3 regions of the Rhodococcus sp. FG69 genome follow, and region 2 is predicted to be linked to each of the others. Evidence: predicted binding sites of a transcription regulator. Region 2 holds the regulator's gene; each other region holds the start of a gene.
The links. Region 2 encodes LexA, which represses DNA repair genes until DNA is damaged. Its sites were predicted from a motif close to CGAACANNTGTTCG; they were not measured.
Positions count from the first base shown of each region.

Region 1 (6,789 bases), on a different contig from region 2:
GTCGGTGGACTCTTCGCCCTCGGCTTCGTCATCCTGACGCTTCCGACCGGACTCCTGTTCGGGTACCTCAGCAAGCGATTGGCGGTGAAGTGAATGAGTGACGCCGTAGCCGTTCTCTACGACGTTCCTGGCCCGAAGGCCAAGGCGCGATATCGAATCCTCTCCGGTGTGGTCCTTCTGATCTCCCTCGGAATCGCCTTCCTCATCTATCTGGCTCTCGACTCCAAGGGTCAGCTGACGGCAGCGAAATGGGAGCCGTTCGTCACGTCCAGCACGTGGACGACGTATCTGCTGCCCGGCATTCAGGGAACACTCGTCGCCGCTGCCCTGTCCATCGTGTTCGCTCTGGTACTCGGAGCGGTCCTCGGCATCGGTAGATTGTCCGATCATCGGGCGGTGCGAGCGATCAGCGGTGTCTTCGTCGAGTTGTTCCGCGCCGTCCCCGTGCTGATCCTGATGATCTTCCTGTACGCGGTGTACGCCGAATACGAGGTCTTCAAGGTCCGCTACCTTGCTCTTGCTGCGGTCGTGACCGGTCTGACGCTGTACAACGGTTCGGTCATCGCCGAAATCGTTCGCGCCGGCGTCAATTCGCTCCCGAAGGGGCAGACCGAAGCTGCATCTGCTTTGGGCATGCGCAAAGGCCAGGTCATGCGGATCGTGTTGCTGCCCCAGGCCGTAACCGCGATGTTGCCCGCCATCATCTCGCAGATGGTGGTCGCTCTGAAGGACTCGGCACTCGGCTATTTGATCGGGTACGTCGAAGTGGTTCGGGCCGGTCAGCAGGTCGGCGCGTTCTACGGCAACTACCTGCCTTCTCTCATTATCGTTGCGCTCATCATGATCGTCATCAACTCCATGCTCACCAAGCTGGCGACGGTCGTCGAAGGGCGGATGCGTCAGAAGAAGCGCAAGACCGGTGGAACCGTAGTGCCCGTACAGGACTTCGGCGGAGGACCAGCCGGAGCCGCATAGTCGGCATGAGTGAACGAAAACGAGGCCCGCAACACCGTGAAGGTGTTGCGGGCCTCGTGTATTCGACGACGACCTGTCTCAGGTGGACGATCACCCGAAACGGTCACCGTCGAAGTCTTCGGTGTCAGCGCCCAGCCTGTCCAGTTCGGTCTTGACGACTGCAAACGCCATCCCCTGAGGGTATCCGCGGCGGGCCAGCATTCCTACCAGCTTTCGCACCGTCTTGTCGCGCTCGGCTCGCGCATCGGGAGCGTTGGCGTCGGGCAGCGACAGCGTTCGGCACTTCTTGCGCACCAACTCGGTTGCGCGTCGACGCTCGTCCTCGGAATCGATTTGCTCGAGCGCCGCCGAGGAGTGTTCGTTGCTGACGCCTTTGTCTCGGAGTTCGCGGCTCAGCGCGTGCTTGCCCTTCCCCGCATAGACATGGCGAGAACGCACCCACTGCTCCGCGAATGCACCGTCGTCGACAAGCTTGGCGGCTGCCAGCTTGTCCAGTACCGCAGCGATGACGGTGGGCGTGAAGCCCTTCTTTGCCAACCTTGTCTCGAGCTCATGCCGGCTTCGAGCTCGGTCGGTCAGCAACCGAAGGCAGGCGTCCTTCGCCTGCGCTTCGGTGCCGCCGCCCTCGGGTTCCGGTTCCGGTTCCGGACAGCTACCCCTGACTAGAACTCGACAGGTGCTGCCGTGTCTTCGGTAGCCGTGACGTCGGCGCCGATCTGCAGCTTTTCCATGATCTTCTTCTCGATTTCGTCACGCACGTCCGGGTTTTCGAGCATGAACTTACGGGCGTTCTCCTTGCCCTGGCCGAGCTGATCGCCGTCGTAGGTGAACCAGGAGCCTGACTTTCGAATGAAGCCGTGCTCCACGCCCATGTCGATCAACGAACCTTCTCGGCTGATGCCCTTGCCGTAGATGATGTCGAATTCCGCCTGCTTGAACGGAGGCGCAACCTTGTTCTTGACGACCTTGACGCGCGTACGGTTACCGATCGCGTCGGTACCGTCCTTGAGCGTCTCGATGCGACGGATATCCAGGCGCACGGATGCGTAGAACTTGAGAGCCTTACCGCCGGTTGTTGTTTCAGGCGAGCCGAACATGACGCCGATCTTTTCACGCAGCTGGTTGATGAAGATCACCGTGGTGCCGGAGTTGCTCATGGCACCGGTCATCTTACGCAGCGCCTGGCTCATCAGACGGGCCTGCAGGCCGACGTGACTGTCACCCATCTCGCCCTCGATCTCGGCGCGTGGCACGAGAGCCGCCACCGAGTCGATGACCAGAATGTCGAGCGCGCCCGAGCGGATGAGCATGTCCGCGATTTCCAGCGCCTGCTCACCGGTGTCAGGCTGCGAGACCAGCAGTGCGTCGGTGTCGACGCCGAGCTTCTGGGCGTAATCGGGGTCGAGCGCGTGCTCGGCATCGATGAAGGCGGCGATGCCGCCGGCGCGCTGTGCACTGGCAACGGCGTGAAGCGCGACCGTCGTCTTACCGGAGGACTCAGGGCCGTAGACCTCGATGACACGTCCACGAGGCAAACCACCGATACCGAGCGCGACGTCCAGCGCGATGGAACCAGTGGGAATGACAGCGATCGGCTGACGAACCTCGTCGCCGAGACGCATCACCGATCCCTTGCCGAAGTTCTTGTCGATCTGCGCAAGTGCGAGATCGAGCGCTTTGTCGCGATCGTATGCAGCCATCGTGATCTCCTAGTGTGTCTCGTTCAGCCTGGCGCTGATCTGTGTTGTCGGTAACGGTAGAGCCAGGCACCGACAAGTTGCTTCTCTCGTCCATGCGCACTCCGCTCTTCCTCCAGACCGCAGTCCAGCCGAATGAGTTCAGCATAGGGGAACACGTGTTCGATTACATCACCCGACGCGCCGACACGCCGAAGTTTTCGTCACCACCGGGAGCGGGGCACATCGAACTCCCTGCAGAGTGCACGCCACACGTCGCGAGGATCCACACCCGCTTCGATTGCCTCGGCACCCGTATGTCCGTCGAGACTGGTGATGACGTGGTCGACGAGGATAGAGTCCCCCCGCATCTGTCCGAACTCGTCCACCAGCAGTTCACGGAATTCAGTCAAGCGCACTACCCAACCGTACCGCGACACACCTCCACCGGATCCTCGACGTCGCCGGAGCCTGCCGCGGCGGCGGACGCCGCCTGTGCGTACGCCGGGTCCTTCAGCACTCGCCGGACCGCATCACCGATCGAGTCGGGACTCGGCGGGCGAACCACCACGGCACTTCCTTGCCGCGCGGCACGATTGGCCAGTTCCCACTGATCACCGCCACCGGGGACCGCCACCACCGGAACTCCGTGTATCAGCGATTTGGCCAGCAGTCCGTGCCCGCTGCCACAGACGACCACATCGGCCCGACCCAGCAGTTCGTCCTGCCGTCCGAGCCCGGCGGCCGCCCAACTCGGCAACTCCGCCGGTGGTTCGTCGAGAATCGACGCCACCACCCGAGCGCCACTTCCGTCGAGTCCTCGAAGTGTCATCTCCAGCATTCCCTCGGCCCCGGTGAATGCAGTCGACGGCGCGACCATCACCACTGGGCCGTCACCGGGGGGTAGCGTCAGAATTTCCTCGGTCGGCTCCCAGAGCAGCGGCCCCACCACATGCGCTTCCGTTGGCCAGTCCGGACGCGGCACCTCGAGCGCGGGAATCGTGGCGATCAACCGTGCGACAGGACCTGGATCCTCGGCAGGCAGTCCGATACCGACTCGGGCAGCACTCCGTTGCGCTCGTCCCTGTGCAATCGAGCGGCCAGTCGCCTTGCGCATCAAGGTATCGCGAAGCCGACCTCGAACGCCGGAGCCGGGAGCCAGCCCACTTCCGATGGGCGGCAACCCTTTCGACGGGGCGTACAGCGGATGAGGGGACAGCTCCACCCAGGGCAGTCCGAGCTTCTCCGCCGCCAGACCACCTCCCGCAGTAAGGATGTCGGAGACCACGAGGTCTGCATTCACACTCTGCAGGTCGGGGAGCAGTTCGGTGGCGATGAATGCCGCTCTCGAATGGATGCGTTGTCCCGCGTCCATGTCGTCGTCTTCCGGGCGTGGCGTGAGCCCCTTGAGCGGGCGGGTATCGATTCCGGCGGCACACGCTGCGTCGACCCATCGGGTTCCGGTGAACAGCACGGGCTCGTCCCCGGCGGCGGCGAACCTCAGGCACAGCGCGATCGCGGGAAACGCATGCCCTGGATCGGGTCCGGCCACTACCGCTACTCGCACGCAGCTCAGCGTGCCACAGTTTTCACTCGCCGGAGTCCAGGTGGTCGCGAAGGATGGATTCTGCCGCGGACAGGGTCCGGTCGCGATCGGTTCCGACCAGTCCGATCCTCGTTCGTCGATCGAGCAGGTCCCCCACGGTTCGGGCACCCTCGAAGCGAACCGAGAACGCCAGTTCGGCCGCACATACGTCGATACCGTCGGCGATCGGGACCAATCCATCGTGCAGCGTGTCCGCAAGCCTGTGAACGATCCTCGCCTCGGTGCCGTACCGACGGACGAGCGTCGCCGAGGCCGGTACAGCGGCGAGCTCGGACGCGGTCGCTGCACCCACCAGCGGGATGGACTCCGTGTGCGAGGGTCCAGCGGTGAGTCCGACAGCGTCGAGCGCCGCATCGACCGCGTGTCGAGCCATCAGTCGATACGTCGTCAGTTTGCCGCCGACCACACTTATCGGCCCGTCACCGTCGGCGAGCACCGCATGCCTCCTCGACACGTCGGCGGACGGCCCGTCACCCGAGCCGAGAAGCGGCCGTAGACCGGCGAACGCACCGATGACATCGGCCCGAGTCAGTGTCGGGTTCACCGCCGTCGCAAGGATGTTCAGGAGGAACTCGATTTCCTGCTCCGTCGGGACGGGAACATCCGGTATCGCGCCCTCCGCCGACTCGTCCGTGAGACCGACGTACACGCGATTCAGAGGCGCAGGCAATGCGAACACGAACCGAGTGCGCTCCCCCGGTACTGGAATCGCCAACGAGCATGTGAGTCCCCCGAACGCCGCTGCATCGAACACCAGATGTGTACCCCGACTGGGTCGCAACGCGATCCGTGGATCGATCTCTCCCGCCCACACACCGGTTGCATTGATCACGACCTTGGCGCGCACTCGCGTCGTGTCGCCGGTCGCTTCGTCGCGAAGAACCGCCGACGTCCGATCGACGTCGGATGCACTGACCCCGGTAAGGATGGACGCGCCGTACAACGCTGCCGTACGCGCGATCGCGACGACAAGACGGGCATCGTCGACGAGCTGGCCGTCCCACGACTGTGCGCCGCCTCGCAGACCCTCGCGCAGCACTGTCGGAGCAGCGGCCGCCACGGCGTCCGCACTGACACGCCGCGCCCGGGGCAGTATCGATACCGGCGTGCCGGCCATGCTTCGCAGAACATCACCCGTCGCCAGCCCCGCACGAATCACCGCCTCGCCCACCGTCGACATCGACGCGTGCAGCGGCACTATCTGCGCCAAGGGCCGTACGAGGTGCGGCGCGGTCCGAGTCATCAAGATCCCGCGTTCCACGGCGCTCTCGCGAGCGATAGCGAACTGACCCGATGCGAGGTATCGCAGTCCGCCGTGGACGAGTTTGGAACTCCATCTACTGGTACCGAAGGCCAGATCGTGCTTCTCGACGAGGACGACCTTCAACCCCCTCGACGCAGCGTCGAGGGCGATACCTGCACCGGTGACACCGCCACCGACGACGAGAACGTCGACAGCATCCCCCTGCCATACCGACTCCGCTTCACGCCGACGCCTGAACTCGCTCAACCCGGAATCCCGGGCCCCGGTCAGCACTGAACGGGCAGGCGCAGGTACGCGTCGACTGCGTACGCGATTTCCGCGACGAGATCGTCACCGGAGATCCGAGCGGAAACCATGTTGGCCGATTGAACAGCGGATTGGACCATCAGCAGCACGACGCAGGCCATCTGCATGGGGTCGCCGTCACGAATCGACGAATCTTGCTGCCCCAACGACAACATCGGCGCAAGGGTGTCGATGATCGCAGACTGACTCGCTCCGAGACGATGCAGGATATACGTGGACAGAATGTCCGGATCCGACTCGAGAATCTTCACGAACAACGGATGCGTACGGATGCTGTTCGCCACATCGGCCGTGGCAGAGGATATCTGAGCGCGGACCGATCCGTCGACGCCGAAGGTCGGGATGACCGACCCGATCTCGCGAGTGAGGAGACTGGACACCACCGCACGCGTATCGGCCCACCTGCGGTACACCGTGGGACGACTCACCTGAGCGCGACGGGCGATCTCGGCCAGTGTCGTACGCCTGACGCCGTATTCGAGAATGCACCCGCGTGCGGCGTCGAGCACCTGATCCTCGATGGTCGACACGGCAGTCGACTGCTCGCTCACTGTGGACACCTCGTTCGATCGACCCGGTTCAGCTCATCTACATCCAGGACATGTTACAAACATGCGACTTATGTAACACTATAGATCATGCAGGAACTGCCTCCGGTCGAGCTGCCCGTCATGTCGTGGGATGCGTGGGGGATCCCGGAGAATCGACGCTCTCTGAGCGTCGAGGTCGAGTCGGTACTTCGCACTGCACTTGGCATCTCGCCTCGTGGTCGCGCGGACTCATCGGAGAATTCGGTGACACTGACGCGTTCTCGACTGTCCGTCGAACGTCGTCACACACTGGAGACGATTGTCGGCGCTGCCCATGTGGCGACCGAAGACGCTGTGCGGGTGCATTTTCTCGGCGGCAAGAGCACGCTCGATCTTCTCGCACGACGCTCCGGAACGCTCCAGTTCGCTCCT
Region 1 is NZ_JBMDIX010000006.1:15,606-22,394, forward strand. It holds gene ACODSO_RS06740 (amino acid ABC transporter permease) at 1-93, shown strand, start outside; gene ACODSO_RS06745 (amino acid ABC transporter permease) at 94-975, shown strand; partial or broken gene ACODSO_RS06750 (regulatory protein RecX) at 1,066-1,596, opposite strand; gene recA (recombinase RecA) at 1,638-2,675, opposite strand; gene ACODSO_RS06760 (DUF3046 domain-containing protein) at 2,876-3,070, opposite strand; gene ACODSO_RS06765 (glycosyltransferase) at 3,070-4,218, opposite strand; gene ACODSO_RS06770 (glycerol-3-phosphate dehydrogenase/oxidase) at 4,241-5,767, opposite strand; gene ACODSO_RS06775 (TetR/AcrR family transcriptional regulator) at 5,788-6,378, opposite strand; gene ACODSO_RS06780 (FAD-binding oxidoreductase) at 6,499-6,789, shown strand, end outside.
Region 1: the regulator LexA is predicted to act here: its motif matches at 2,824-2,837, upstream of recA (recombinase RecA).

Region 2 (6,789 bases):
GCGACATCGTGGTGGACGACGACGCCCTGTTCGACTTCTACGACGCACGCATCGGCGCGGAGGCCGTGTCGGCGCGCCACTTCGACACTTGGTGGAAGAAGACCAGGCGGACCAAGCCCGATCTGCTCGACTTCACCGCAGCCACTGTCGTCAACCCCGATGCCGCATCGGTACTCGGGGGCGACTACCCCGACGCGTGGCGTCAAGGCGACATCCAGTTCCCACTCACCTATCAGTTCGAACCGGGTGCGGCTGCCGACGGTGTGACCGCGCGGATTCCGATCGCGCTGCTCGCCCAAGTTCAGCCGGTCGGCTTCGATTGGCTCGTCCCAGGCATGCGATCGGAACTCGTGTCGACGCTGATCAAGTTGCTCCCCAAGGCGCAGCGGCGAAATGTCGTCCCTGCACCGGACTTCGCTGCGGCGGCGCTGGCAGCAATGACGCCTCGCTCCGAACCGGTGACGACCGCGCTGGCGCGCGAGCTGTCGCGCCTCGGCTCGTGCCGAATAGACCCGAACGACTTCGACGTCGACGGACTGCCCGCACACCTGAAGATGACCTTCGTTGCAGTCGACACCGATGGACAGCAACTCGGGTCCGCCAAGGATCTCGTGGAGCTGCGAAAAGCGCTGGCGCCCAGGGTCACGCGCGAAGTGGCCAGCGCGGTCGGCGCCGCGGAACGTGCTCCGGCGTTGGCATGGACGTCGTCGAGTCTCGGCACACTGGACGAGACGGTCACCAAGTCCGTCGGAGGACAGACGGTGACGGGGTATCCGGCGTTGGTGAAGGAGAACGGAGGCATCGCAGTCCGCGTCCTGAGCACCCCAGCAAGCCAGCGTGCCGCGATGCGCGACGGCACCCGTGCGCTGCTACTCCACTCGGCGCCGCGAGGAACGAAGGCCTTGATTGCCGGCATTCCGACTCGTGAGCGGCTGGCGCTCGGCCTGAATCCGTACGGCAGCCTCGACGATTTGCTCGAGGACTGCCGCACCACAGCGGCCGACGAGTCGATGGACGCACACGGCGGACCTGTCCGGTCACCGGAGAAGTTCGCAGCACTGTCGAAGGCCGTCAATGCCGATATCACCGAACGCACATCGAAAATACTTGCCCTCGTCCGACCGATCCTGATCGAAGCACTCGGCCTACGTGCCGTACTGGACACGGCGCAGGGCGACGCTGCCGACGATGTGCGCGAGCAACTGGCCGGGCTGGTCTTCGACGGGTTCGTGTTCGAATTCGGCTCGCTGCGACTGGCGGAAATTCCGCGCTATCTGAAAGCCGCGTCTGTGCGGCTGAACGCGTTACCGAGTAGCGCAGGCCGCGACGACGCAGGCATGGATGTTCTGGACCGAGTGTACGAAGCCTACGATCGGTTGCTGAAATCGCTGCCGGAGTCGCGGCTCCACACCAAACCAGTTCTCGACATCTTCTGGATGATCGAGGAGCTGCGGGTAGGGCTGTTCGCCCAGAGCATTCGCACTGCTTACCCGGTCTCGGAGAAACGAGTACTCAAGGCCATCGACAGTGCAGGCCGGAACTGAGCAGGCCAGTACTAGTCGACCGACGACGACTCGCGGTGCGCCCGAAGATCTTGGATTTCCTTCTCGAAGTCTTCGGCGGAACTGAATGATCGGTACACGGACGCGAATCTGAGGTAGGCGACCTCGTCGAGGTCCCGCAACGGCCCGAGGATTGCCAATCCCACCTCGTGGCTAGGGATCTCCGCAGAACCGGACGCACGAACTGCATCTTCGACCTGCTGAGACAGAAGGTTCAACGCGTCGTTGTCCACGTCGCGGCCCTGGCACGCCCGCCGGACACCCTTGACGACCTTGTCTCGTGAGAACGGTTCCGTCACGCCGCTGCGCTTGACGACTGCAAGAACCGCCGTTTCGACGGTGGTGAATCGGCGGCCGCATTCCGGACACGATCGCCGTCGACGGATGGCCTGCCCCTCGTCGGCTTCGCGCGAGTCCACCACGCGAGAGTCCGGATGCCTGCAGAACGGGCAATGCATGTGTGCGCCTCCGTCGTAGCCGTCGCACCCTTCCCGACCACTCCCGAGAGGTGCAGGCTTCGAGGATACTCGGAGCGTCACGTAGACAACTCGATCGCCCGACAAGCGAGGCGCCTGACGCGACGGAGCGACCGCCTGAGTCGCCACGAACGTCGACTACGGCTGGGCCGGAACAGTGAGCTGCTGCCCCTGTTCGATTGTCGTGACAGCAGGTGTGGACGCCGACTCGAGCGAAGCCGCGCGAAGGTTCGCCACCGCGACGAAGCCCAGAATCACCAGCGCGGTGGCCAGGACGCCGACCACCATTGCGGCCCACGAGATCTTTTCTTCGCGGTGCGCCCGGTCCACGCAGACACCGGCGGACCCATGGGAACCGCCCTGCGGGGCAGTGCCCCGTACGTAGCGCCGACGCTCGTGCGTTGCGCGGCGGCTGGTGCGCACAGGCGGGGCTGTTTTGGGGCGCTGGGCTGTCATGGGGCGCTGGGCTGTCATGGGGCGCTGGGCTGTCATGGGTCGCGGGGTTGTCATGGGGCGCTGATCGGTCAAGATAGTCATCGGAACCTCCGTGGTGTCGAACGCGATCGAACCCGTTATTCGATCAGGCGTTCGATGAACGCTTGTTCGAAGTTCTATCACGCGACTCCGACAAAGTCAGCAGAAAACGCGACACGGATCGAACAGATGTTTGATCACGAGGCATTTTCGGGTTAGATTCGTGTCAGAAACCACACGTCACATCCACCCCACGCGTTCGAACGGTCGAATGAACAGCCGTTGCACATCATCGAGACCGTGTCGAACGCGCGTACGACGCAGGAGGACGCACGAATGAAGGACGAGACCTCGTCAGGGTCGGCGAAATCGACAGCCAAGTCGACAACCAAGCCTGCCGGCAAACCGGCCGCTGTCCCGACCGCGAAAGCGTTCGAGGGCGAAGGCACCGATATCAATGCGGGCCTGACCGAACGTCAGCGCAAGGTCCTCGAAGTCATTCGGGCGTCGGTCACCGAGCGTGGATATCCACCTAGCATTCGCGAGATCGGCGACGCGGTCGGTCTCACTTCTACCTCGTCGGTGGCACACCAGCTGCGGACCCTGGAACGCAAAGGATTCCTTCGTCGCGATCCGAATCGGCCGCGTGCGGTAGACGTCCGCGGACTCGACGAGGTTCAGGCCGACCATGCGGCTGCTGTCGCCGAAGGCTCGGCCCCGGAGGGAGATCAGCTACCGACGCCGACTTTCGTGCCGGTGCTGGGAAGAATCGCAGCCGGTGGGCCGATTCTCGCCGAGGAAGCCGTCGAGGATGTGTTTCCACTCCCCCGCGAGCTCGTCGGGCAGGGTTCGTTGTTCCTGCTCAAAGTAGTCGGCGAGTCGATGATCGAGGCAGCCATCTGCGACGGCGATTGGGTGGTCGTCCGACAGCAGAGCGTCGCCGACAACGGCGACATCGTGGCCGCGATGATCGACGGAGAAGCCACGGTGAAGACCTTCAAGCGCACCAAGGGCGACGTGTGGCTGATGCCGCACAACCCACTGTTCGAACCGATTCCAGGAAACGACGCCGCCATCCTCGGCAAAGTCGTCACGGTGATGCGCAAACTCTGACCTGAAACTCCGAACGGCCCGCAACCACAAGGGTTGCGGGCCGTTCCATGAAGTATCGAAGTTACAGATCCAGTCCTCGCCCGATGATTTCCTTCATGATCTCGGTTGTTCCACCGTAGATCGTCTGCACACGAGAATCCATGTACGCCTTGGCAATCGGGTACTCCTTCATGTAACCGTAGCCACCGTGCAACTGCAGGCACCGATCGATGAGCCTGACCTGGTTTTCGGTAGTCCACCATTTCGCCATTGCGGCTTCCTGGACCGTGAGCGTTCCGGCGTTGAGTAGTTCGATGAACTTGTCGACCATGATTCTGGTGGCCGTGGTCTCGGTCGCGAGTTCTGCGAGGACGAACCGAGTGTTCTGGAACTTGCCGATCGACTTTCCGAAAGCCTTGCGGTCTCGGCAGTACTGGATTGTCATGTCCAGTGCGGACTCCATGGCTGCGGCGGCGACCACCGCGATGGACAGCCTTTCCTGCGGCAGGTTCTGCATCAGGTAGATGAACCCCATGCCTTCGTCACCGAGGAGGTTCGCAGCGGGAACTCGCACGTCGGTGAAGCTGAGTTCGGCGGTGTCTTGCGCTTTCATGCCGAGCTTGTCGAGATTACGACCTCGCTCGAAACCGGGCATGTCGCGCTCGACGACGAGGAGGCTGAAGCCCTGGGCGCCCTTCTCGGGGTCGGTGCATGCGACGACGATGATGAGATCGGCATTGATGCCGTTGGTGATGAAGGTCTTGGAGCCGTTGAGGACCCATTCGTCGCCGTCACGCACCGCACGAGTCTTGATGCCCTGCAGGTCGCTACCGGTGCCTGGCTCGGTCATGGCAATTGCCGTGATCAGTTCGCCCGAGCAGAACCCGGGTAGCCATCGCTGCTTCTGCTCGTCGTTCGTCAGGTCGATGAGGTACGGCGCGACGACGTCGTTGTGCAGGGTGAACCCGATTCCGCTGTACCCGCCACGGGTCGTCTCTTCGGTCAAGATGGCGTTGTAGCGGAAGTCTTTGACCCCGCCGCCGCCGTACTCCTCGGGAACCGCGGTTCCGAGGAATCCCTGCTTGCCTGCTTCGACCCAGACGTCGCGGTCGACGATGTTCTGCTCTTCCCACCGCGCGTGATTCGGAGCGACATGCTGGTCGAGGAATTTGCGGTACGACTCACGGAAGAGATCGTGCTCCGGTTCGAACAGTGTGCGGTCCACTAGCTTCACTCCTTCGATGCTGTCCAGTACGAGAACTGGCATTAGGAGAAGCCTACGACCGTCCTGCGGGCCTGGTCGATGACCGAGCCGTGCGTGATCGGTGACCGAACTAACGAGCGGTTCGACGGTTCAGGGCGCGCATCACCGGATACCCGACGAGGATTCCCACCGAACCCCACGCGATTCCGCCGAGTTCGACCGAACCGATCGTCAGAGTCAGGTCACCGATTCCGGCCACCAGCGCAGCAGCGACGACAGTGAGGTTCACCGGATCGGTGAAATCCACCGTGCTGTCGGTCCAGATACGCACACCCAGCAGACCGATCAGGCCGTAGAGAACCAGCGTCGCTCCGCCGATAACCCCGTCGGGCACCGTAAACACCAAGGCACCGAACTTCGGCGAGAAAGCAAGCACGATGGCCGTCGCAGCAGCGACCCAGTACGCGGCCGTCGAGTAGACCCTGGTCGCCGCCATGACCCCGATGTTCTCGGCGTAGGTGGTCGTACCCGATCCGCCTGCGGCGCCGGCGAGCGTCGTGGCCAAACCGTCGGCGATGAGTGCATCCCCGGCAAGGTCGTCGAGCGACTTACCGGTCATCGCCGAGACTGCCTTGACGTGACCGACGTTCTCCGCGACGAGGACGATCACCACCGGCAATGCGATGAGTACGACGGACAGTTCGAACGTCGGGCCGCGGAACTCCGGAATCCCGATCCACGAGGCCGCCCGCATCGCGTCGAGCTTGGCCGGGTCGATCTGTCCGATCACGGCGGCGAAGACCCAGCCGAGGATCACACCGACGAGGATTCCGAGACGCCCGAGCAATCCGGGTCCGGCGACCGTCGCCACCAGAATCGCGAGCAACGTGACGACGGCAACCAATGGCTGGGCCTCGAACGACGACGTTGCGGCGGGAGCCAGATTGAGTCCGATGAGGACCACGACTGCACCCGTGACGACCGGCGGCATGACGGCTTCGATGACCCGTCCGCCGGCGAACTTCACGATGAAGCCCACCGCTGCGAGCACGATTCCGACGGACATCACCGCGCCGAGCTGTGCGGCCGGGCCGTCTGCCTGCGCCGCGCTCAACGGCGCGATGAACGCGAACGACGATCCGAGATAGCTCGGAATTCGGCCTCGCGTGATGATCAGAAAGAGCGCGGTTCCGATGCCCGAGAACAGCAACGTGGTGGTGACCGGAAACCCGGTGACCGTCGGCACGAGCAGTGTTGCACCGAACATGGCGATGACATGCTGCATGCCGATCCCGATTGTGCGCGGCCAAGTCAACCGCTCGTCGGGTGCAACCACTGCGCCCGCAGCGGGCGTTCTACCGTCCCCATGCAGGGTCCATCCGAAGTTTCGACTCACAAGGAAACGATCCTAGTGCGCAGTCAAATCCTTACCGCGGTCAGTTCAATACAGCGGCCGCGGCTGCGCGCGCAGCTGCCGAGCTGTCCGTCTTCAGGGTCGCAGCGGCAGCTTCTCTGCACTGTGCCAGTGTCACCGACGACAGCTTCGCTCCGACATGAGCCACTGCCGCCGAGGCCGCCGACAGGGAGGTGACGCCGAGGCCGACGAGCACGCAGGCCAACAGCGGGTCAGCGGCTGCCTCTCCGCATACTCCGACCGGCTTTCCGGCCGCGGCGCCCGCCTTGGCAGTGTGGGCCACGAGCGCTATGACGGCCGGTTGCCAGGGATCGGTCAACGATGCGAGCTGCGAGGACATCCGGTCGGCCGCCATCGTGTACTGCGCAAGGTCGTTCGTGCCGATCGACAAGAAGTCGACATGCTCGAGGATGTGCTCGGCCAGCAGCGCGGCGGCCGGAATCTCGATCATGACCCCGGGCTTCAAACCGCGCGCCCGCGCATCGGCGGCGAACGCTGCGGCTTCCGCCGCGGTAGCGATCATGGGCGCCATCACCCACGGAGACGACCCGGTTGCTGCAGCGGCGG
Region 2 is NZ_JBMDIX010000027.1:75,440-82,228, forward strand. It holds gene hrpA (ATP-dependent RNA helicase HrpA) at 1-1,544, shown strand, start outside; gene nrdR (transcriptional regulator NrdR) at 1,556-2,020, opposite strand; gene ACODSO_RS20015 (hypothetical protein) at 2,177-2,575, opposite strand; gene lexA (transcriptional repressor LexA) at 2,849-3,625, shown strand; gene ACODSO_RS20025 (acyl-CoA dehydrogenase family protein) at 3,687-4,829, opposite strand; gene ACODSO_RS20030 (uracil-xanthine permease family protein) at 4,939-6,204, opposite strand; gene ptsP (phosphoenolpyruvate--protein phosphotransferase) at 6,245-6,789, opposite strand, start outside.

Region 3 (6,789 bases), on a different contig from region 2:
CTGTGCGGCCGTTCAGATCGATGTTCATGAGCCTCTCCCTGCTCTGTCGGATGTGACTCCAGTGTGCCTGAAAATTACAGGTCAGTACGTATAGAAACCTTTGCCGCTCTTGCGGCCGAGCATGCCCGCGTCGACCATCCGCTGCAACAGCGGCGGTGGCGCGTAATGCGGCTCGCGGAATTCGGCGTACAGGGATTCTGCGACGGCCAGGGTGACGTCGAGTCCGACGGTGTCGGTGAGACGCAGCGGCCCCATCGGGTGGGCGCACCCGTTGACCATGCCCTCGTCGATGTCCTCGGCGCTCGCGAAGCCGGACTCGAGCATGCGGATGGCCGAGACCATGTACGGAATCAGCAACGCGTTGACGATGAATCCGGCGCGATCACCGGCGCGGATCGTCTTCTTGCCCAGAGTGTTTCCCGCGTAGTCCGTCACTGCAGCCACGGTTTCTTCGCTGGTGAGCAGGCTCACGACGATCTCGACCAACGGAAGCACCGGTACGGGGTTGAAGAAGTGGACCCCGACTACCTTGTCGGGACGCTTCGTCGCATTGGCCATCTTGATGACCGGGATCGACGAGGTGTTGGTGGCCAGGATCCCCTCGGGCTTGACGATGGAATCGAGCTTGCCGAACAAGTCCAGCTTGAGCGATTCGATCTCCGGAGCTGCTTCGACGACGAGGTCGCGGTCGGAGAAGTCGGCAATGTCGAGAGTCAACGTGATTGCAGCGCGTGCCTTCTCGGCTGCACCCGCCTCGATGCGTCCGGACTTGACCGCGCGAGCGAACGACTTGTCGAGGCGTGCTTCGGCGGCGTCGGCCGTGGCCTGGCTGGTTTCGAGAATCAGGACCGAACTACCGGAGCGAGCACACATCTCGGCGATTCCGGCTCCCATGGTACCGCCGCCGATGACGCCTACGAGGTTGATATCGCTCATTTGAGCAGCGCCCGCGACATGACGACACGCTGAATCTGGTTGGTGCCTTCGTAGATCTGGGTGATCTTCGCGTCACGCATCATGCGCTCGACCGGGAAGTCGGTGGTGTAGCCCGCGCCGCCGAATAGCTGTACGGCGTCGGTGGTGACCTCCATGGCCACATCGGAGGCGAAGCACTTCGCTGCCGCGGAGATGAACCCGAGGTTCTTCTCACCGCGCTCGGCACGAGCGGCCGAGGTGTACACCATCAGACGTGCGGCTTCGACCTTCATCGCCATGTCGGCGAGCATGAACTGGACGGCCTGGAAGCTGCTGATCGACTGCCCGAACTGCTTGCGGTCCTTGGTGTACTCGATTGCCGCGTCGAGCGCGCCCTGCGCGAGGCCGACGGCCTGAGCGCCGATGGTGGGGCGGGTGTGATCGAGGGTTTCGAGCGCAGTCTTGAATCCGGTGCCGGGCTCTCCGATCATGCGGTCGCCGGGGATCTTGCAGTTCTCGAAGTACAGCTCGGCGGTGGGCGAACCCTTGATGCCGAGCTTCTTCTCCTTCGGCCCGACGACGAATCCTTCGTCGTCCTTGTGAACGATGAACGAAGAGATGCCGTTTGCGCCCTTGTCCGGGTCGGTCACGGCCATGACGGTGTACCAGTCGGACTTGCCGCCGTTGGTGATCCAACACTTGGAGCCGTTGAGGATCCAGTCGTCACCCTCGGCCTTGGCGCGGGTACGCATGCCGGCCGCGTCGGAGCCGGCTTCCCGCTCGGACAGTGCGTACGACGCCATTGCGCCGCCCGCGAGCGACGGCAGAACCTGCTGCTTGAGCTCCTCGGAACCCTTGAGGATCAGGCCCATCGTGCCGAGCTTGTTGACGGCAGGAATCAGCGAGGACGAGCCGCAGACGCGGGCAACTTCCTCGATGACGATGCAGGTAGCGACCGAGTCGGCGCCTTGGCCGTCGTATGCCTCGGGAACGTGGATGGCGTTGAAACCGGAGTTGTTGAGTGCAGAAAGCGCCTCGTCGGGGAAGCGGGCATCCTCGTCGACCGCCTTGGCGTACGGTGCGATCTCCTTCTCGGCGAGCGCGCGAATGGCCGCGCGCAGTTCGTCGTGCTCTTCCGGCAGGCGAAAGAGATCGAAATCCGGGTTTCCGGCCATGCTGCCACTCTCCTAGGGCTATGGGCTGCGCGGCACTGAGTGCCACAGATTTCTTGATGGTACCGAGCCGAGGCGGTGAAGACAAGGATCGATGGCACCGAGTGCCAGCAGTTCTAGTCCCAGTGCTCGGCGAGGGCGTCGGCGATCGCCGACCGCGAGGTGCCACGTGGAAAGACAGCGACGACTACCTGCTCGGATCCGGTGTCGAATCCGGCGCGGACCTTGCCGAGTGCCTCCTCGAGGTCGCTCGCGCTGGTCGGAAAGCCGTCCCGAATCATCCGTCGCAGTATGTAGTTGTGCGTCGCCGTGACCGAGGCCGAGAACTGCAGAATCTCCAGGTGGGAGTGGTTGGGAAGTGCCTGACGAAGATAGTCGACGAACAATCGGTCGTACCGAAAGACCGTGACTATCTCGCGGTCGCGTAGCGCCGGGTTCTCGTGCACGACCTGATACCGCAGTCGAGATTGTTCCTTCCAGCCGGAGAAGCGTTCGAATACCAGCTGGGCTGCTTCGCAGACGGCGATCCAGGGATCCTTGTGCGGTCGTTCCAGGAACGACGCGGTCTGCTCGAGCAGGATTTCGTGGTCGGCGAAGATGACGTCGTCCTTGCCGCGAAACTGCCGGAAGAAGGTCCTGCGCGAAATTCCCGACGCTTCGGCGATGTCGTCGACCGAGGTGGCGTCGTACCCGTTCACTGCGAACAGGTCGAGGGCTGCTTTTGCCACGGACAGGCGAAAGGCGTCGGAGTCCTCGGAGTCACGCATAGTGCATGAACGTAGTCCATGGTGTGGCCGGACCCGAGTCGTAGCGAGATTCGAGTCCGAGCGCGATCCGATTCGACCGAGCCGAAGTTCCGAACGAGTGGCGCGGACGACTGTAGGGTCGTGAAAGAAATACCCTCACCGTGAAGGATGGAAGTCTTGGCTCTCGTTGCAGGAATCGACTCGTCCACTCAGTCGTGCAAAGTCTTTGTCCGAGATGCTGATTCGGGTGAGGTCGTGCGGCGCGGACGGGCGCGTCATCCCGACGGTACCGAGATCGGTCCAGCAGTGTGGAAGGCCGCGCTCGACACCGCCATCGACGAAGCAGGTGGTCTCGACGACGTCGACGCGGTGGCCGTCGGCGCGCAGCAGCACGGGATGATCTGTCTCGACGAGTCCGGCGAGGTCGTTCGGCCGGCGTTGCTGTGGAACGACACGCGATCGGCGTCGTCCGGAGCCGATCTCGTCGAGGAGTTCGGGGGAGGTCGAGCGTGGGCGGACGCAGTGGGCGTCGTCCCGGTCGCGGCGATCACCGTCGCCAAGCTCCGGTGGCTCGCGGACCACGAACCCGAGAACGCTGACCGCACCGCGGCGGTCTGTCTCCCGCACGACTGGCTCAGTTGGCAACTCGGCGGCGCGGTCGGTCTCGACTCGTTGGCCACCGACCGTGGTGACGCCAGCGGGACCGGCTACTACTCCGCCGGGACCGACGCTTACCGTGAGGATCTGCTGGAACTGGGTATGCGTGGCCGACAGCCACGCTTGCCGCGGGTCGCGGGGCCGTACGACCGGATCGGCGAGACGGCGTCCGGAGCTGTGATCGGACCAGGAACCGGTGACAACGCCGCAGCGGCACTCGGTTTGGCCGCGAAGGTCGGCGATGTCGTGGTCTCGATCGGCACGTCCGGAGTCGTCTCGGCCGTCACCGATGTCGCTGCGGCCGACCCGTCGGGAATCATTGCAGGGTTCGCCGACGCAACAGGTCGACAACTTCCATTGGTGTGCACGTTGAATGCTGCGCGTGTTCTCGACGCGACGGCATCCTTGTTGGGCGTCGATCACGACGGACTATCCCGGCTAGCGTTGTCGACCCCGAGCGAGGGTCTCGTACTGATTCCGTACTTCGAAGGCGAACGGACCCCGAATCGACCCAACGCCTCCGGCGCAATTCACGGTCTACGCCTTGGTAATTCGACTCCGGGTCATCTGGCGCGCGCCGCGCTGGAGGGCCTGCTGTGCGGCTTGGCCGACGGCATCGACGCGCTCCGGGCCGCAGGGGTCGACACGCGCAGGGTCCTGCTCATCGGCGGCGGCGCCAAGTCGGCAGCGCTGTGCGAACTCGCCCCGGCGATCCTCGGTGTACCCGTCGTCGTCCCCGAGCCGGGCGAGTACGTCGCCGACGGCGCAGCGCGCCAAGCGGCTTGGGTGCTGGCGGGAACCCCTGAGCCGCCGCAGTGGGCGTCGGCGCGTGCCCGCATCTTCGAAGCCGACCCGAATCCGGAAATCCGTGAGCGGTACGCGGAGGTCCGAGATCTGACCGAAGGCGTCTGACCGACGTACTGAGTGTTCCTAGCCGAAGGGCATCGCCCATAAATTCGTCATCGTCGATTCGAACGACATTCGAACACGTGTTCGACAAGGGTTAGTTTTCGGGGTATTCTTGGAGCATGCTTTCGGGGGAGGGTGTCGCCGGTTCGGCCGACGATCCAGGGGTCGTCAGTGCACGTGGTGTGCTCGCGATTTCCGACCGGACCTTGTGCGAGGCCGTCGAAGCGATGGAAGCTGCGTGGAAGTGTGTTGCAGCTGTTGATTCGAGTCTTGTGGTCGACGCCGATCGGCGGGCGGTGATGGTGCGGATGGAGACGCTGTCGCGGGCGATGTACGGCACTTCGCATACGTGGTTGACCGAGTTGGTCGAGAACGACGGGTTGGCGGTGTTGCCGGAGAAGACGAATCCGTCGCGGTTGGGGTGTTTGTTGCGCGTCGATCCGTTGGTGGCGGGTAAGCGGATCAAGATCGCTGCCAAGCTTTCTCGGCGTCGGGCGATGACCGGGGAGCAGCTCGATCCGGAGTATCCGACGACTGCGGAGGGGCATCGTGGCGGCGAGATCGATGCGGCGCATGTGAAAGTCATCGACAAGTTCTTCAAGAACTTACCTTCGGCGGTCGATCACGAGTCGAAAGTGCAGTCCGAGATGCTGCTCGGCAATCTTGCGAAAGAGGTGACACCGGAGCAGCTGCGCGTTGCTGCCGCACGTTTGCAGGCGTTGTTGGATCCGGACGGCACGCTCGATGAGAAGGATCCGTCGAGTAAGTGCTACTTCCGGCTCGGGGCTCAGGACGCGGATGGGCTCAGCAAGGGCAGCTTCGTCATCGATGCGGAGTGTCGGGCGTATCTCGAGCCGCTTCTGGCGAAACTCGCCAAGCCCGGCAACTGCAATCCCGACGAGCCGACGCCGGTGGTCGACGAGCCAGAAGGCAGTGGCGAGGATCGGGGCGGCGAGGATCGGGGCGGCGAGGTTCAGGATGGCGACGAGCCTGGGCCGGGGGATGAAACAGACAGCGACCCCACTCTGTTCGGCGGTCCGGGCGGCTCTGGTTCCGGTGGTCCAGGTTCCGGGGGTAGCGGTTCTGGCGGTGCTGGGTCCGGTGGCAGTCCTGGTGGCCGCGATCCTCGTGATACCCCGACTGCCGAGGACGACGAGCGTCGGGCGGGTCGGGATGGGCGTAGTCAGGGGCAGCGGAACCATGATGCGTTCAAGGTGATTCTGCGGCAGATGCTTGCTTCCGGCGCGGTCGGGCAGCAGCGTGGGTTGCCGGTGACTGCGATCATCACGATGACGGCGAAGGAGCTGGAAGCCGCATCGGGGCATGCGGTGACCGGTACCGGGTCTCTGGTGACGATTCGGGATGCGATTCGCATGGCCTCGCATGCTCATCATTACCTGGCGATCTTCGACGACGATGGACGGGCTCTGTATTTGGGTCGATCCAAACGCATCGCTTCTGCTGATCAGCGGATCGTGCTGATCGCTCGCGATCGAGGGTGTAGCTTTCCGGGCTGTACTCGGCCTGCGGTGTGGTGTCAGGCCCATCATGTGACCGATTGGGCGCGTGGCGGTGATACTGATGTCGATTCGTTGACGTTCGGGTGCGATCTGCATCATCCGCTCGTCGGCGACGGACCGAACGATTGGGCGACGACCACTACCGGTCCTGATCATCCGCAACCGGGCCGTACGCAGTGGCATCCACCCGAGGCGGTCGACCCGGGCCGTCGAGGGCTTGTCAATCATTATCACCATCCGCAGGAGTATCTGTATCAGGATCCCGAGGACCCCGAACCGTAGCGAACCGAGCCGTAGTGAACCGAACTGCGGGACCCGACACTGCAAGCGGCACAGCGCAACACATGTGCCGCTTGCAGTCGTGCTGTTGTCACTTGCTCATCCTGGCTGGGACGCTCGCGAGAGGTGCGGCTATTGCGGAATCGCGCGTCATCACTTTAAATGTGATGACGCGCGTCATCGGTTGCCGCGCGGTGGTGGGAGGGACGCAGGATGCATGTACATTCCGTAGTGATCATCGGCAGCGGCTTCGGTGGTCAATGCGCGGCGAAAGCGCTGCTCGACCGGGGTATCGACGATCTTGTCATCCTCGAGAGACGATCGTTTCTCGGCGGGACGTGGCGACAGAATCGGTATCCGGGTGCTGCGGTGGACGTGCAGAGCCCGCTGTACTCGATAGCGTCAGAGCCGTTCGAGTGGACGCGGATGTTCGCCGAGCGCGAGGAGCTCGAGCGCTACACCGACCACGTACTGGAGTCGAACGGGTTGCCCGCTCGAACGCATTCCGACACGGACGTTCAGAGAATCGAGTGGTCCGGAGACCATTGGAAGATCACCACATCGCGCGGTGACTACGCGGCGAAATTCGTG
Region 3 is NZ_JBMDIX010000001.1:350,656-357,444, forward strand. It holds gene ACODSO_RS01680 (SDR family NAD(P)-dependent oxidoreductase) at 1-28, opposite strand, end outside; gene ACODSO_RS01685 (3-hydroxybutyryl-CoA dehydrogenase) at 82-927, opposite strand; gene ACODSO_RS01690 (acyl-CoA dehydrogenase) at 933-2,090, opposite strand; gene ACODSO_RS01695 (TetR family transcriptional regulator) at 2,204-2,854, opposite strand; gene ACODSO_RS01700 (xylulokinase) at 3,011-4,402, shown strand; gene ACODSO_RS01705 (HNH endonuclease signature motif containing protein) at 4,519-6,201, shown strand; gene ACODSO_RS01710 (flavin-containing monooxygenase) at 6,412-6,789, shown strand, end outside.
Region 3: the regulator LexA is predicted to act here: its motif matches at 4,473-4,486, upstream of ACODSO_RS01705 (HNH endonuclease signature motif containing protein).